Regions from separate parts of the Streptomyces sp. NBC_00078 genome, predicted to be linked through region 3. Evidence: riboswitches for the same ligand, from Rfam matches in the RefSeq annotation. Region 3 holds a riboswitch; each other region holds the start of a gene.

Region 1 (4,927 bases), 2.6 Mb from region 3:
GCGTCGGCGATCTCGTCGAGGGCCGCCAGGACACTGCGGCCGCGTTCCGTGTCCAGGTGCTTGCCGGCACCGGCGCGGGCGCTCTGGACCGTCGTACCTGGCCGGTACTTGCCGGTGAGGAAGCCCGAGGCAAGGGCGAAGTACGGGACGGCGGCCAGGCCGTACCGCGCGGCGAGGTCCTGGAGTTCGCCCTCGTACGTGTCGCGCGAGACCAGGTTGTAGTGGGGCTGGACGGCCACGTACTTGGCCAGGCCCTCACGGTCGGAGAACTCCAGGGACGCACGGAGCCGCTCGGGCGAGATGTTGGACGCGGCGATGTGCCGCACCTTGCCCGCCTTCACCAGCTCGTCGAGCGCGCCGATGATCTCCTCGACCGGCACCTCCGGCTTGTCGAAGTGGGTGTAGTACAGATCGATGTGATCGGTGCCGAGGCGGCTCAGGGAGGCGTCGGCGGCGGCCTTGATGTTGGTGGCCGTCAGGCCCGGGAACTCGGGGTGCTGGCTGACCTTGGTCGCGATGACGACGTCGTCGCGGTTACCGCGCGCCCTGACCCACTTGCCGATGATCGTCTCGGACTCGCCGCCCTTGTTGCCGTCGACCCACGCCGAGTAGGAGTCGGCGGTGTCGACGAAGTTGCCGCCCGCGGCCGCGTAGGCGTCCAGCACGGCGAAGGACGTGGCCTCGTCGGCGGTCCAGCCGAAGACGTTGCCGCCGAGGGAGAGGGGAAAGACCTCCAGGCCGGAGGAGCCGAGCTTGCGAAGAGAAGTCATGTAGTGCGTCAACGCCCGCGTCGGAGGGCGATCTTCCGCTGCGGCCGCAAAATCCCCGTAAACAAGCGGAGTCACCCATTCCAGCGGCTGGACAGCGGAAAAAAGGCAGCCCTGACGTCTGGGGTATGCCGTCAGGGCTGCCGGGATCACGAGGAAAAGAAAGAACAGCGAGAACAGGGAGAACAGGGAGAAGCCGAGGTCAGGGAGAAGCGAGGTCAGGGGGTGAGGCCCTTGCTGCGCAGCCATGTCATCGGGTCGATGCCCGTGGCCTGGCCGTTCAGGTGGACCTCGAGGTGCAGGTGCGGACCGGTCACGTTGCCGGTGGCGCCGACACGCCCGATCACATCGCCCGTGCCGACCTTCTGGCCCACGCTCACGCTGATCGACGACTGGTGGCAGAACCAGAGTTCCGTACCGTCGTCGAGCGTGATGATCGTGCGGTAGCCGTACGAGCCCGCCCAGCCGGCCTCCGTGACGGTACCGCTGTGGACGGCCTTGATGAGCGTGCCCGTGGGGGCGGCGAAGTCGAGACCCGTGTGGTAGCCGGAGGACCACATCGAGCCGGCCTGTCCGAAGGTACCGGTGATCGTGTACGACACGACCGGCAGCTTGAACTGCTTGGCCAGCTCGGCGAGTTTGGCGGCCTCGGCCTTCTTCTTGGCCTCCGCCTCGGCCTTCTCCTTCGCGGCCCGCGCCTTGGCCACGGCCGCCTTCTCCGCCTGGGCGGCAGCGTCGTCGACCTGCTTGGCGAAGACGGCCTCGGTGGCCGACCGGGCCTTGCCGTCGACCTGGACCTGCTGGCTCTCGGCCTGGGCCATGATGCGGTTGCGCAGCGCCTCACCGGCGTCCGCGGCGCCCTGCGCGGTGTCGTCGGAGCTGACGCCGACGGTGCTGAGGGCGGTGGCGGAGCCCTTGGAGGCGTGCGAGGAGTCGCCGAACACGCCGCCCACAGAAGGCAGATCGGGCAGGGAGATGGAGACCGGGGGCTTGCCGGTGTTGGCGCTGGCAATGCCGCCCGCGCCGACGGCGGCTATGACACCGACGCCGAGAACCGTGGAGCTGCGGGCGAGTCCCCCGCCGCGCTGCTTGGAGACACGGTGCCGGCCGCGCACCGGCGGTAGGGACTCCTCGGTGGGGTTCCACTCCTCCCACGGGCCCTCGTCGGTGCGGGGGCCGGCAAAGCCGAAGGGCTCGGTACTCGGCACGAACGGTGCTGCCGGGGCAGGCGGGTTGGACGCCACGTAGGCGTGCTCCTTCCTTCCTTCTCGCCTACCGGGTTAGCTGACGGGTTCGGAGCAGGAAGGTCTCCTACGCGCGTATACCCGCCGTACGTTCACGGCGGCTTCAGCGCGATTCACCCCAGGGTGGTGGTTCCCCGGTTCCCTTGCGGGATTCGGCGCGTGCGCACGGAGCCGTCTCTTGTGACGGCTGGGACGACCGCGCTGCGTTATCGAACGTTAATAGACCCGGGGTGCCGTTTCCAGCTGTTCCGCTTGATCATTAATGCTTCTTGGTCTGGACGTAGGGCCCATGAACGGCCATAAACGGGCGAGTTGGCCAGACCTCAGGATCCACACAGGTATTGACGGTATGTCAGTTGTTATGCGGAGGGCGGTCGCTCGACCACACTCGGTGACATCGCGTCAGGGAAGGGCGGGGAGACACGGAAAGGCACGGACAGGCACGGAGAGGCCCACGGAGAGGCATGGAAGCGGGAAAACACTCAGGGCCGGAATCCAGTTACTGGATTCCGGCCCTGAGCCTTGAGTAGCGGGGACAGGATTTGAACCTGCGACCTCTGGGTTATGAGCCCAGCGAGCTACCGAGCTGCTCCACCCCGCGTCGTTGTGTAACCAGCATACGCCATCCGTGGGGTGCTCAGAACCACGGTCACGACCGTGGGTCACGAACCCGGGAGATGCCGGTTCGGCGCCTTGGCCTGCTCCTCGTACTCCGGCAGTACGACGACCTCGACGCCCCGCGACGCCAGCAGCCCGCTCCCGTCCGCCTCCGTGACGAACGTGTCCGGCTCCCGCCACGCCGTGACCACCCGCCGCACCCCCGCGTCGAGGATCAGCCGCGCGCACGGCCTGGGCCGGGAGGCGCGGTGGGCGCAGGGCTCCAGGCTGCTGTACACCGTCGCCGACGCGAGTCTCGGATCCGCCGGGTCGAGCTTGGCCAGGGCCGCCTCCTCGGCGTGCACGACAGGGTCGCCGCCCTCGCGCGAGTGACCGCGGGCCAGCTCCGTGCCGTCGGCGGCGACGATCACCGCGCCCACGCTGAAGGCCGTGCGGGAGGGCGGGCACTGCGCCGCCAGCTCGCAGGCGAGGGCCAGCCAGTGGCGGTCGGCGGCGGCGGGGAGCGGGCCGGCACCGGGGGCCGTGGGCTCGTAGCGCATGAGAACGACGTCCTCGATCCGCCGGGTCTCCGTCAGGCGCAGGCGGCCACCCTGGTAGGCGCCGGGGCCGAAGAGGCGGGGAGCGTCCGGGTCGCCCACGAAGAGGGGGGCGAGGACGAGCTGGAGTTCGTCGGCGAGGCCCTGCCGGAGGAACTGGGTGTGGATCGTGCCGCCGCCCTCGACCATCAGGCGCCGTACGCCGCGCACGTCGTGCAGATGCTCCAGGAGCCGCCGCCAGTCGAGGTCGGGGCCGAGCGGGACGACGTCGGCGGCGAGGCCGAGTGCGCGCGCCCGCCGGGCACCCTGGTCGGTCGTGCAGACGAGCTTCTCGCCACCCGTGTGCCAGAAGTTCGCGTCCGGGTCCAGGTCGCCGGAGCCGCTGACGGTGACCTTGAGGGGGTACTCCGACTTCCCAGCCGCGATGCGGGCGGCCCGGCGCTCGGGCGAGTTGACCAGCAGCCGCGGGTTGTCGGCGCGGATCGTGCCCGCGCCGACGAGGATCGCGTCGACGGACGCCCGCACCTCGTCCACACGGTCGAAGTCGGCCGGGGAGGAGAGCAGGAGGCGTTCGGGGCCGGCGTCGTCGAGGTAGCCGTCGAGAGAGACGGCGGCGGACAGCAGGACGTAGGGGTACGGCATCGGTCGCGCTCACTCTCGGCGGCGGGCTCGGACAGGCAGGGCGGGCTCGGGCGGGTGGGTCTTGGTTCAAGTTTGAAACAAACCTACACTGGGGCTATGACGACTCGCTGGCTCACCTCCAAGGAGCAGCGCGCCTGGCGCGCGTACATCGCCGCGGCGCACCTCCTGGAGGACGCGATCGACCGGCAGCTCCAGCAGGACGCCGGCATGCCGCACCTGTACTACTCCATCCTGGCCAATCTCTCCGAGGTACCCGAGCGGCGGCTGCGGATGACCGATCTCGCCGAGCGGACGAAGATCACCCGAAGCCGGCTGACGTACGCGGTGTCCCGGCTGGAGAAGGACGGTCTGATCCGGCGCGAGAACTGCAAGTGGGACAAGCGGGGGAGCATCGCCGCACTCACCGACGAGGGCATGGCGGTGCTGGAACGCACCGCGCCCGGACATGTCGAGACCGTGCGCGCCTCGCTCTTCGAGCACCTCACCGAGGAACAGGTGGAGCAGGTGGAGGAGATCTTCTCGGGGGTCGCGCGGGCCCTCGACGAGGGGGGCAGCCGGCCCACGCCCGACGAGGTGCCGTGGCGGCGGCGGTCGTCGCCGCCCTGTTCGTGACCCAGTCCCGGTAAACGTGTTGCTTCAAATTTAAAGCATGGGGTAGTGTCCGGGACCGTAGAACTGCTTCAAATCTGAAGCAGGACTGCGGAAGCAGGACTGCTCAAGCAGACGTCCACCGGACCCACCCGGGAGAACCCGCATGCCCGACTTCCCCGCCGCCACCCCGCGCGCCCGCGTCCGGGTACCGCTGCGCTTCCAGGACGGCTACAGCGTCGACGCCGAACTGGTCACCTTCCACGGCCTGACCGACGGACAGGAACACGTGGCCGTCGTCCTGGGCGACCCGGGCCCCGTCCCGCTGGTCCGGCTGCACTCCGAGTGCCTCACCGGCGACGTCTTCGGCTCGGCCCGCTGCGACTGCGGCCCGCAGCTGCGCGAGGCGGTCGAGCGGATCGCGACCCGCGGCGGCGTGCTGCTCTACCTGCGCCAGGAGGGCCGCGGCATCGGCCTCTACAACAAGCTGGACGCGTACGCCCTGCAGGACCAGGGCCTGGACACGTACGAG
Region 2 (4,927 bases), 1.4 Mb from region 3:
GTACCTGCCGCGGGAGGACGCCGAGGACTGGATCGTGCACGCCTACTTCGACCAGGACTCGACCCCGCTCGCCATGTTCACCGGAGTCAAGGTGCGCTCCTGGCCACCGCACGCGGGCATGACGGCGAACGCCTACGTCGTCGACAATCCGGAACTCGCGGACCTCGCCGCGCGTTTCATCAAACAGATCGGCTTCACCGGCATCATCGACCTCGACCTGCGCTTCGACCGGCGCGACGGGCTGTACAAACTCCTCGACTTCAACCCCCGCATGGGCGCCCAGTTCCGGCTCTTCGAGAACGAGTCGGGGGTGGACGTCGTCCGCGCCATGCACCTGGATCTGACCGGACGCCCCGTTCCGGAGGGGGAACAGCGGGCCGGCCATCGGTACATCGTGGAGAACATCGACCTGCCCGCCCTGCTCGCCTACCGCCGCAGCGGCTATACGACGCCGCACGCACCGGCGCGCGCGAGCGGGACGGAGCTGGCCTGGCTCGCGGGTGACGACCCGCTGCCGTTCGTCACGATGCTCGCCCGCTTCGTGCGGCCTGGCGCGAAGCACCTGTACCAACTGTGGCGGACCAACCGCCGCGGCAGCAGCACCAGTTCGAGCAGCTAGCCGGCAGTATCAGCTGCGAGAGCCGGCCACGAAGTGACGAAGTGATTGTCCTGGGGAGGGACTTCGTGATTCAACCGGTTGCAATCATCGGCGCCGGGCCTTTCGGCCTGTCGACCGCCGCCCATCTGCGAGCGCGCGGCATCCCCGTCCGCGTCTTCGGCGACCCCATGGTCAGCTGGCGCGACCACATGCCCGTCGGAATGCTCCTGAAGTCGACTCCGGTCGCATCCAATTTCGACGCCCCGCAGCAGGGGCACAACCTCGTCGACTACTGCGACGCCGCCGGCATCAAGCGGCTGGTGACGGACGAGGACATCATCCCGGTCGAGACGTTCATCGCCTACGGCGAGTGGTTCCGGCAGAAGCTGGTGCCCGAGCTGGAGCAGGTGCGGGTGGTGTCGGTGGAGCGGAACAAGAGCGGCGGCTTCGAACTGAAGCTGGACTCGGGCGAGTTGTTCACCGCCCGCGCGGTCGTCGTGGCGACCGGCCTGTCCGGTCTGGAGCGCCTGCCGGCCGAGCTCGCCTCGGCCGCGCCGGACGGGCCCACGCCCACGGGCCCGGTCTCCCACAGCTCCCAGCAGCACGACCTCACGCGCTACGCCGGCAAGGACCTGATCGTCGTCGGCGCCGGCCAGTCCGCGCTGGAGACGGCGGCGCTGGCGGCGGAGGCGGGCGCGCAGGTCAGGGTGGTGTCCCGCGGCCGCGGCAGGGTCGCCTTCGGGGCGCCGCCGTGGAAGCAGCCGAAGCTGCGCCCCGAGTCGCCCTTCGGTCGCGCCTGGTCCCTGTGGGCCCTCAGCTACTACCCGCACCCCTACCGCTACCTTCCTGCCGAGGCCCGCCACTATCTGGTGCGGCGCGTCCTCGGCCCGCTCGGTGCCTGGTGGCTGCGCGACCGCTTCGAGGGGAAGGTGCAGGTCAGCGAGGTCGACCGGATCGTGCGCACGGACGCGGCCGACGGCAGCCCGACCCTGACGGTCCGTACGCACGCGGGTGGCCTCCAGAACCTGTCGGCGGACCACGTCATCGCAGCCACCGGATACCGCGTGGACATCGCCGCGATGGACTTCCTCGGTCACGGACTGCGCACACGTCTGGCGGTGAGCCGGGGCGCGCCCAAACTGGGCGCGGGGTACGTCTCCTCGGTCCCGGGCCTGTACTTCACGGGCCTGCCGGCCGCGTCGTCGTACGGCCCCGTGATGCGCTTCGTGTGCGGCACGGAGTTCGCCTCTCCGAGGCTCGCCGCACACCTGGCCTCAGCGCACGGGTAGGCGGGCGCCGCGGACGCCACCGGGCGGTGAAGGGCCCACAAGAACAAAGGAGTTGGCCAAGGACGGCGGTGCACTCCGCGGTCGTCCGGTTCGCGGTGAGTCGGTGGGGCGTCCTGTCCGTATTCTCTGATCATGGCCGCACCCACCGCATATGCACTCATCGCCACCGACCTGGACGGCACGCTGCTCCGAGGCGACGACACGCTGTCCGACCGGTCTCTCGCAGCGCTCGCGCGGGTGGCCGAGGCCGGCGCTCGTCACCTCGTCGTGACGGGCCGGCCGGCGCCCAGAGTGCGGCCGCTCCTGGATGCCCTGGGCAGCAGGGGGCTCGCGGTGTGCGGACAGGGCGCGCAGGTGTACGACGCCGGCGCGGACCGTCTGCTGTGGTCCATCACGCTGGACCAGGAACTGGCCGAGACCGCCCTCGGCAAGATCGAGGCCGAGGTGGGCCAGGTGTACGCGGCCGTCGACCAGGACGGTGTGGAGGGACTCACGCTCATCGAACCGGGCTATCTGATGCCGCACCCGACCCTGCCGGCCGTGCGGGTCGACCGGCGCGACGACCTGTGGTGCGAGCCGATCAGCAAGGTGCTGCTGCGCCATCCCGACCTGTCCGACGACGAGTTGGCGTCGACGGCGCGCTCGGTGGTCGGTTCGCTGGCCACCGTCACCATGTCGGGACCCGGGACCGTCGAACTCCAGCCATGCGGCATCACCAAGGCGACGGGCCTCGCGCTGGCCGCCGCGCACCTGGGACTCGGACCGGAGCGGACGATCGCCTTCGGCGACATGCCCAACGACATCCCGATGTTCGACTGGGCCGCCCACGGCGTCGCCATGGCCAACGCCCATCCCGAACTCAAGGCGGTGGCCGACGAGATCACCTCGTCGAACGAGGACGACGGCATCGCCGTCGTCCTCGAAAGACTTTTCCCAAGCGGGTGATACGGCTCAGTACGCGCCGAACACGTTGTCGATCGACCCGTACCGTGCGGCCGCGTACTTGCAGGCGGCGGTGATGTTGGCGACCGGGTCGTAGGGGTCGTACGCCGTGCCGGGCACGTGGTAGGCGAGGAACGTCGGGTCGATGACCTGCAGCAGCCCCTTGGACGGGGTGCCGGCTACCGCGTTCGAGTCCCAGAGGTTGATGGCGGCCGGGTTGCCCGAGGACTCGCGGATGACGTTGCGGTAAATGCCGTTGTACGTCCCGGGGATGCCGTTCTGTGCCATCACCTGCAGGGAGGCCCGGATCCAGCCGTCGAGGTTGTCGGCGTAGCCCAGGGAGCGGGCGGTGGCCACGGTCGGGGTAGCCGCGGAGGCGCTGGTCGCGCCGATGATCGGGAGGGCGAGAACGGCGGCGCCCGTGCCGATGACGGCGAGCTTGCGGGCGAGGCGCGAGTTCTTGGTGCGGCGGTGCTGAGCGGCAGCAGGCATGGCGAGGTTCCTCTCCGGCGCCTACGAGGTGAGCTGTCGGGTTCGGGCGGGAGTTGCCCGGCCGCGCCGCCCTGCGGCGACGCGACTTCACCCCTAGCCGGTCCGGGACGGTGCCCGGTCCGGCGCTTACCTGGTTCCCCCGCTCCTGCCGTGCGAGTGAGTTCGTCGATGGGTTGTGTCCAGGCGGCGGCAGGATTCGGCGTTCCGCCCGACAGGCCGGGAACGTATGCGAGAGCACATGTCCGGAACAAGTGCCGAATTCACAGATCACGCCTATTGACCTTGGTCTGAGGCATATGGGTCGCTAGATCCTTTGCGGTTGCCAACCTTCAACTTGCGTATGGGTGAAGGGAAAACGACAGAAGCCGGACGGCCGTCGACCCGTGCGATGGCGTGACCCAACTCACTGGCTCCCGCGACAGCGGCAAATCGGGCAATGGGCCCAACTCATAGTCAATCAACTGTCGATGGGATCCGTTTCCTCCAGGTTCGGTGGAAGATCACCTCCCCATCCGCGGTGTACACCACCCCATTAAGGGCGAAAGGTGCACTCTGCCGCATCTGGCCTACCGGGAATCCGGGGTGTCGGACGAGCGTGCCGGCCGCCCGCGCGTGCATCTCCACCGCGAGGACGGAACCTCCCCTGTAGTGCGCGTCGTTGTCATAGCGGTCGCCCGTCGGGCGCACCGTCACGACGACCGCCTTGCACCAGGGTTGTCTCGTAGGGGAAGGATGTCCGGATGTGCGTGCTCATCGCGGTGACCTCGAAGGGCGGGGTGCATGGTGCGCCGAGCCGGCCGGCGGCGACGGAGGCCGGATGGGCGAGGGTGCCGTAGGTCGCGGAGGCGCCGGACATGGTTCCCGCCGGCATACCCAGGCCGTCGTGCCGGAAAGGGTGAGCGCAGACCCTCGGTCGGCCGAAGGGGGCGCGGTCGTCCTCAGGGGACTGCCCGCCGCCGGATTCGATGCCTGTGCCTCTCCGGGACGGGGGCTGCCGCTTCCCTCGGAGGCGACGGGAAACGCCGACAGGCAAGGCGGTGGGCAAGGCGATGGGAGGCGGTGGGGAAGGGGATGAGGAAGTCTGTAGATATCCGGTTATATCAGGTGATCAAAAGCATACCGGTCGTGATCCAATACCGCCCATGGTGGACGGGTGGGCGGCATCGGTGATCGAAAGGTGACCGGATACGCTGACTTGAGTGATGTCAGCGACCTATCGACAAACCGTGTAAGCGCCAGCAGACACCAGCAGACAGGAGACCCCTCGTGACCGTCGTCGGGCCGTTCGGGCTGAGCGTGCGGGACCAGGCTCTGGAAGCCGATGTCCAGGCCGGAATGGCGGCCGTCGAGGAAGGTTTGCTCGAAGCCACCAAGAGTGAGGTCCCCTTCATCACGGAGGCCGCCCAGCACCTGGTGCGGGCGGGTGGGAAGCGGTTCCGCCCGCTGCTGGTGATGCTCGCCGCCCAGTTCGGTGATCCGTACGCCCCCGGGATCGTGCCGTCGGCCGTGGTGGTGGAGCTGACCCATCTGGCGACGCTGTACCACGATGACGTGATGGACGAGGCCGCGGTGCGGCGCGGCGTGGACAGCGCCAACGCCCGCTGGG
Region 3 (4,927 bases):
CCGTCGAGGTGCTCCTGGCCGCGCCCCTGGAGGCCGAACCGGCCGGTTTCGAAGGCGTCGCCACGATCATGGCGCGGGCCTTCTCCGAGGGCACCGACAAGCACTCCGCCGAGGACTTCGCCGCCGAGCTGGAGCGCTGCGGTGCCACCCTCGACGCGCACGCCGACCACCCGGGCGTACGCCTGAGCCTCGAAGTGCCGGCCTCCCGCCTCGCCAAGGCGCTCGGTCTGCTCGCCGACGCCCTCAGGGCGCCCGCCTTCGCCGACAGCGAGATCGAGCGGCTGGTCCGCAACCGCCTGGACGAGATCCCGCACGAGCTGGCCAACCCCTCCCGCCGTGCCGCCAAGGAGCTCTCCAAGGAGCTGTTCCCGGCGACCTCGCGCATGTCGCGCCCGCGCCAGGGCACCGAGGAGTCCGTCGAGAAGATCGACTCGGCGGCCGTGCGCGCCTTCTACGACCGGCACGTCAGGCCTGCCACGGCCACCGCCGTCGTCGTCGGCGACCTCACCGGCATCGACCTGGACGCGCTGCTCGGCGAGACCCTCGGCGCCTGGACGGGCTCCAGGGGCGAGTCCCGTCCCGTGCCGCCGATCACCGCCGACGACACCGGACGCGTGATCATCGTGGACCGTCCCGGCTCCGTCCAGACGCAGCTGCTCATCGGCCGCGTCGGCCGCGACCGGCACGACCGCGTGTGGCCCGCGCAGGTGCTCGGTACGTACTGCCTGGGCGGCACCCTCACCTCCCGTCTGGACCGTGTCCTGCGTGAGGAGAAGGGCTACACCTATGGTGTGCGCGCCTTCGGCCAGGTCCTCAGGTCCGCCCCGGACGGCTCCGGTGCCGCGATGCTCGCGATCAGCGGCTCTGTCGACACCCCCAACACCGGCCCGGCGCTCGACGACCTCTGGAAGGTGCTGCGCACGCTCGCCGAAGGCGGGCTCACCGACGCCGAGCGCGATGTCGCCGTACAGAACCTCGTCGGGGTGGCGCCGCTGAAGTACGAGACCGCGGCTGCCGTGGCGAGCACGCTGGCCGACCAGGTCGAGCAGCACCTGCCGGACGACTACCAGGCGACGCTGTACCAGCAGCTCGCCGCCACCGGCACCGTGGAGGCCACCGCGGCGGCCGTCAGCGCCTTCCCGGTGGACCGTCTGGTGACCGTCCTCGTCGGTGACGCGGCCGCGATCAAGGAGCCCGTCGAGGCCCTGGGGATCGGAGAAGTCACCGTCGTGGCAGCCGAGTAGAGGACCGGCGGCGCCGCGCGCGTGGGGGCCCTGGTGACTGATGAGTCACCAGGGCCCCCTAATGTCCGAATTAGGGGAGAGGTTGCCTGTCTGACCTGTGGCATGTACTACAAAAACCGTGATCCGTTTGGGAATTGAAAGTCGCCCCGCTTAGCGTCGTCCGGTCTGTCCGTCAGGCACAGCGCCGCATCCGCGGCACCGGACAGTCATCGCCGAGTCCCCCTATGGCGCGAGCCAGGGGAGCCGGGGACCCATCGCAGTCCCTGGGGTGAATCGGACGCCCGCGCGCAGCGAGGGGGTCCGTAGGAGACCTTCCTGCTCCGAACCCGTCAGCTAACCCGGTAGGCGAGAGGGAAGGAAAGGACCAGCCACCACATGGCGTTCACGCGCGCCACCGGGAAGCACCGTCGTCCCACGCGGATGCACCGCACCACCATCCGCGCCGCAGGGGTCGCGGCTCTCGCCGCCACCGGCGTCGTCGGCGCCCAGGCCGCTCCGGCCCTCGCCGCCGAGAGTTCCGTCGAGCAGACCGGCCTCACCCCTGTCATCACCATCGGCGACACGATCGCGGACAAGATCGACGCCCAGGCCGACGCCCAGAAGCAGGCCGCCGAGGAGACCGCCCGCAAGAAGGCGGCAGAGGAGGCGGCGCGCAAGAAGGCCGCCGCGAAGGCCGAGGCGGAGCGGCAGGCCAAGGAGCGCGCCGCGCGCGAGGCCGAGCGCAAGCGCCTCAACACCTTCGTCGCGCCGATCTCGAACTCGTACGTCTCGACCGGCTACAAGACCGGTGGCTCCCTGTGGTCCTCCGGCAGCCACACGGGCATCGACTTCCACGCCGCGAGCGGCACGGCCGTCCACGCGGTCGGCGCCGGCACCGTCGTCGAGACCGGCTGGGGTGGCGCCTACGGCAACCAGATCGTGATCAGGATGCACGACGGCACGTACACCCAGTACGGCCACCTGTCGTCCATCGGCGTCTCGGTGGGCCAGACGGTCGTCCCGGGGCAGCAGATAGGCGTCTCCGGCGCGACCGGCAACACCACCGGACCGCACCTGCACTTCGAGGCCCGTACGACCGCCGAGTACGGCTCGGACATCGATCCCGTCGCCTACCTGCGCTCGCACGGCGTGAACGTCTGACGACGGATCGCAGGACAACGGCGAAACCCCGGCTCCACGAGCCGGGGTTTCGCCGCTTTCCGTTGCCCTGCTGTCCAAAAAATATCCATGGATTCCGGCCTCCCGTCGGAAATTCCGGCTCTGTGCAATAGAGTCACGGAACACGCGTCAATCATCGACGTTTCACGGGGATTAAGTCGGAGGTCGGTCATGCGTATTCCGGCGCACTCGGTGTGCACGGCGATCCGGGACGACATCGTCGCCGGTGTCCACGAGCGTGGCGGCCGCCTCACCGAGGAAGTTCTGGCCCGCCGCTACGGCGTCTCGCGCGTTCCCGTCCGCGAGGCCCTGCGCACGCTGGAGGCCGAGGGCTTCGTGGTGACCCGACGGCACGCGGGCGCGTGCGTGGCGGAACCGACCGAGCAGGAGGCCTCCGACCTGCTGGAGATGCGCATGCTCCTGGAGCCGCTCGGTGCCTCACGGGCCGCCCAGCGGCGTACCGAGGCCCATCTCAAGGTCCTGCGCGGCCTGGTGAGACTGGGCCAGGAGCGGGCCAGGAGGGGCAACAGCGAGGATCTGCGCTCCCTGGGAAGCTGGTTCCACGAGACGCTCGCGCAGGCCGCCGGCAGCCCCGCGCTGACCTCGATGCTGACCCAGCTGCGCCACAAGATCGCCTGGATGTACGCCGTGGAGGCGCCCGCCGACCCCGTGGAGTCCTGGGCGGAGCACGGTGCGATCGTCGACGCCGTGGCCCGCGGCGACAGCGAGCGCGCGCGGGCGGTCACGACCCTGCACACCGAGCGTTCCAGCGGGGTGCACCGGCTGCGATTCACCCCCGGCGCCGATCGCGCCGACCGTGTGAGGAACTCGCAACATGCCGTAAACATGTCGAGCCTGCGTCATTAACACGGGCGCCGTATACAAAGACAAGAGAATTCGCGGGGGTTTATCCATGCTGCCCGCGATCGGGAATTCCACGGTCTTGGCACAAGAAATGCGAAGAGCTCGCCCGGTAATTCGGACGAGCCCTTCTGCGGTGCCGTGATCAGACAGTCTCGGGGAGCTCCTCGAGACCTTCGGAGACCAGCTTGGCCAGACGGTCGAGTGCGGCGTCCGCACCCTCGGCGTCGGACGCGAGGACGATCTCCTCGCCACCCTGGGCGCCCAGGCCCAGGACGGCCAGCATGGAGGCCGCGTTGACGGGATTGCCGTCGGCCTTGGCGATCGTCACGGGGATACCTGTGGCCGTGGTGGCCCGGACGAAGATGGAAGCGGGGCGGGCGTGGAGGCCCTCGGCCCAGCCGACGTTGACGCGGCGCTCAGCCATGTGATGCTGCCCTTCAGAGTCTCAGGGTTGTCTAGACCAGTTTCCCACAACGTGAAGCATGTCCGGAGCGGTACTTCGTCCCGTCCGGGGCGGGTCGTCGGACCGCGGCCTCGGCCCGACTTGCGTCCTTGTTCGGTTCTCCGCGGACTGCCGTGTTCTCCACAGACTGCCTCGCGCCGTTGTCGGACGCGAGCCGTACTCTGGGGCCCATGCAGACCTCGCCGGACCGGCACGAGTATCCCGCGCACTGGGAGGCCGACGTGGTGCTGCGTGACGGCGGCACCGCGCGCATCCGCCCCATCACCGTTGATGACGCCGAGCGCCTGGTCAGCTTCTACGAGCAGGTGTCGGACGAGTCGAAGTACTACCGCTTCTTCGCGCCCTACCCTCGCCTGTCCGCCAAGGACGTCCACCGCTTCACGCACCACGACTTTGTGGACCGGGTGGGACTCGCGGCCACGGTCGGCGGCGAGTTCATCGCCACCGTACGCTACGACCGCATCGGCGCCGATGGCATGCCTGCGTCCGTGCCGGCCGACGAGGCCGAGGTGGCTTTCCTCGTCCAGGACGCCCACCAGGGGCGCGGCGTCGCGTCCGCCCTCCTCGAGCACATCGCCGCCGTCGCCCGTGAGCGCGCCATCCGCCGCTTCGCCGCCGAGGTGCTGCCCGCCAACGCCAAGATGATCAAGGTGTTCACGGACGCGGGCTACACCCAGAAGCGCAGCTTCGAGGACGGCGTCGTACGCCTGGAGTTCGACCTCGAACCCACCGACCGCTCCCTCGCGGTACAGCGCGCGCGGGAGCAGCGCGCCGAGGCGCGGTCCGTACGGCGGCTGCTCGTGCCGGGCTCGGTCGCCGTCATCGGCACCGGGCGCACGCCGGGAGGCGTGGGCCGCGGCATCCTCGACAACATCCGCGACGCCGGCTTCACCGGGACGCTCCACGCCGTGAACAAGGCGCTTCCCGAAGACCTCAAGGAGCTCGACGGCGTCCCGGCGCACCGCTCGGTGCGGGACATCGACGGGCCCGTCGACCTCGCGGTCGTCGCCGTGCCGGCCGAGCAGGTCCCCGAGGTGGTCACCGAGTGCGGCGAGCACGGCGTACAAGGGCTGGTCGTCATCTCCGCCGGGTACGCCGAGAGCGGGCCCGAAGGACGCGAGCGCCAGCGCGAACTGGTGCGGCAGGCGCGCACGTACGGCATGCGCATCATCGGACCGAACGCCTTCGGGGTCATCAA

What was found. Region 3 has a riboswitch for cyclic di-AMP ahead of OOK07_RS32380 (M23 family metallopeptidase). Riboswitches for the same ligand answer to the same signal wherever they lie in the genome.
Region 1: it holds a riboswitch for cyclic di-AMP, as region 3 does, so the genes downstream of both, OOK07_RS20125 (M23 family metallopeptidase) here and OOK07_RS32380 (M23 family metallopeptidase) in region 3, are expected to answer to the same signal.
Region 2: it holds a riboswitch for cyclic di-AMP, as region 3 does, so the genes downstream of both, OOK07_RS25870 (transglycosylase SLT domain-containing protein) here and OOK07_RS32380 (M23 family metallopeptidase) in region 3, are expected to answer to the same signal.

Annotation. Positions count from the first base shown of each region.
Region 1 covers NZ_JAPELX010000001.1:4,305,376-4,310,302, forward strand. Annotated here, with positions in the region: gene OOK07_RS20120 (aldo/keto reductase) at 1-770, opposite strand, end outside; gene OOK07_RS20125 (M23 family metallopeptidase) at 986-2,011, opposite strand; cyclic di-AMP (ydaO/yuaA leader) riboswitch at 2,022-2,179, opposite strand; tRNA gene OOK07_RS20130 (tRNA-Met) at 2,539-2,612, opposite strand; gene OOK07_RS20135 (dihydrofolate reductase family protein) at 2,674-3,807, opposite strand; gene OOK07_RS20140 (MarR family winged helix-turn-helix transcriptional regulator) at 3,904-4,419, shown strand; gene OOK07_RS20145 (GTP cyclohydrolase II) at 4,562-4,927, shown strand, end outside.
Region 2 covers NZ_JAPELX010000001.1:5,503,463-5,508,389, forward strand. Annotated here, with positions in the region: gene OOK07_RS25855 (carboxylate--amine ligase) at 1-619, shown strand, start outside; gene OOK07_RS25860 (NAD(P)-binding domain-containing protein) at 685-1,887, shown strand; gene OOK07_RS25865 (HAD family hydrolase) at 2,020-2,832, shown strand; gene OOK07_RS25870 (transglycosylase SLT domain-containing protein) at 2,839-3,321, opposite strand; cyclic di-AMP (ydaO/yuaA leader) riboswitch at 3,325-3,499, opposite strand; gene OOK07_RS25875 (hypothetical protein) at 3,983-4,177, opposite strand; gene OOK07_RS25880 (polyprenyl synthetase family protein) at 4,588-4,927, shown strand, end outside.
Region 3 covers NZ_JAPELX010000001.1:6,897,227-6,902,153, forward strand. Annotated here, with positions in the region: gene OOK07_RS32375 (M16 family metallopeptidase) at 1-1,244, shown strand, start outside; cyclic di-AMP (ydaO/yuaA leader) riboswitch at 1,445-1,607, shown strand; gene OOK07_RS32380 (M23 family metallopeptidase) at 1,620-2,384, shown strand; gene OOK07_RS32385 (GntR family transcriptional regulator) at 2,574-3,269, shown strand; gene OOK07_RS32390 (HPr family phosphocarrier protein) at 3,409-3,690, opposite strand; gene OOK07_RS32395 (bifunctional acetate--CoA ligase family protein/GNAT family N-acetyltransferase) at 3,900-4,927, shown strand, end outside.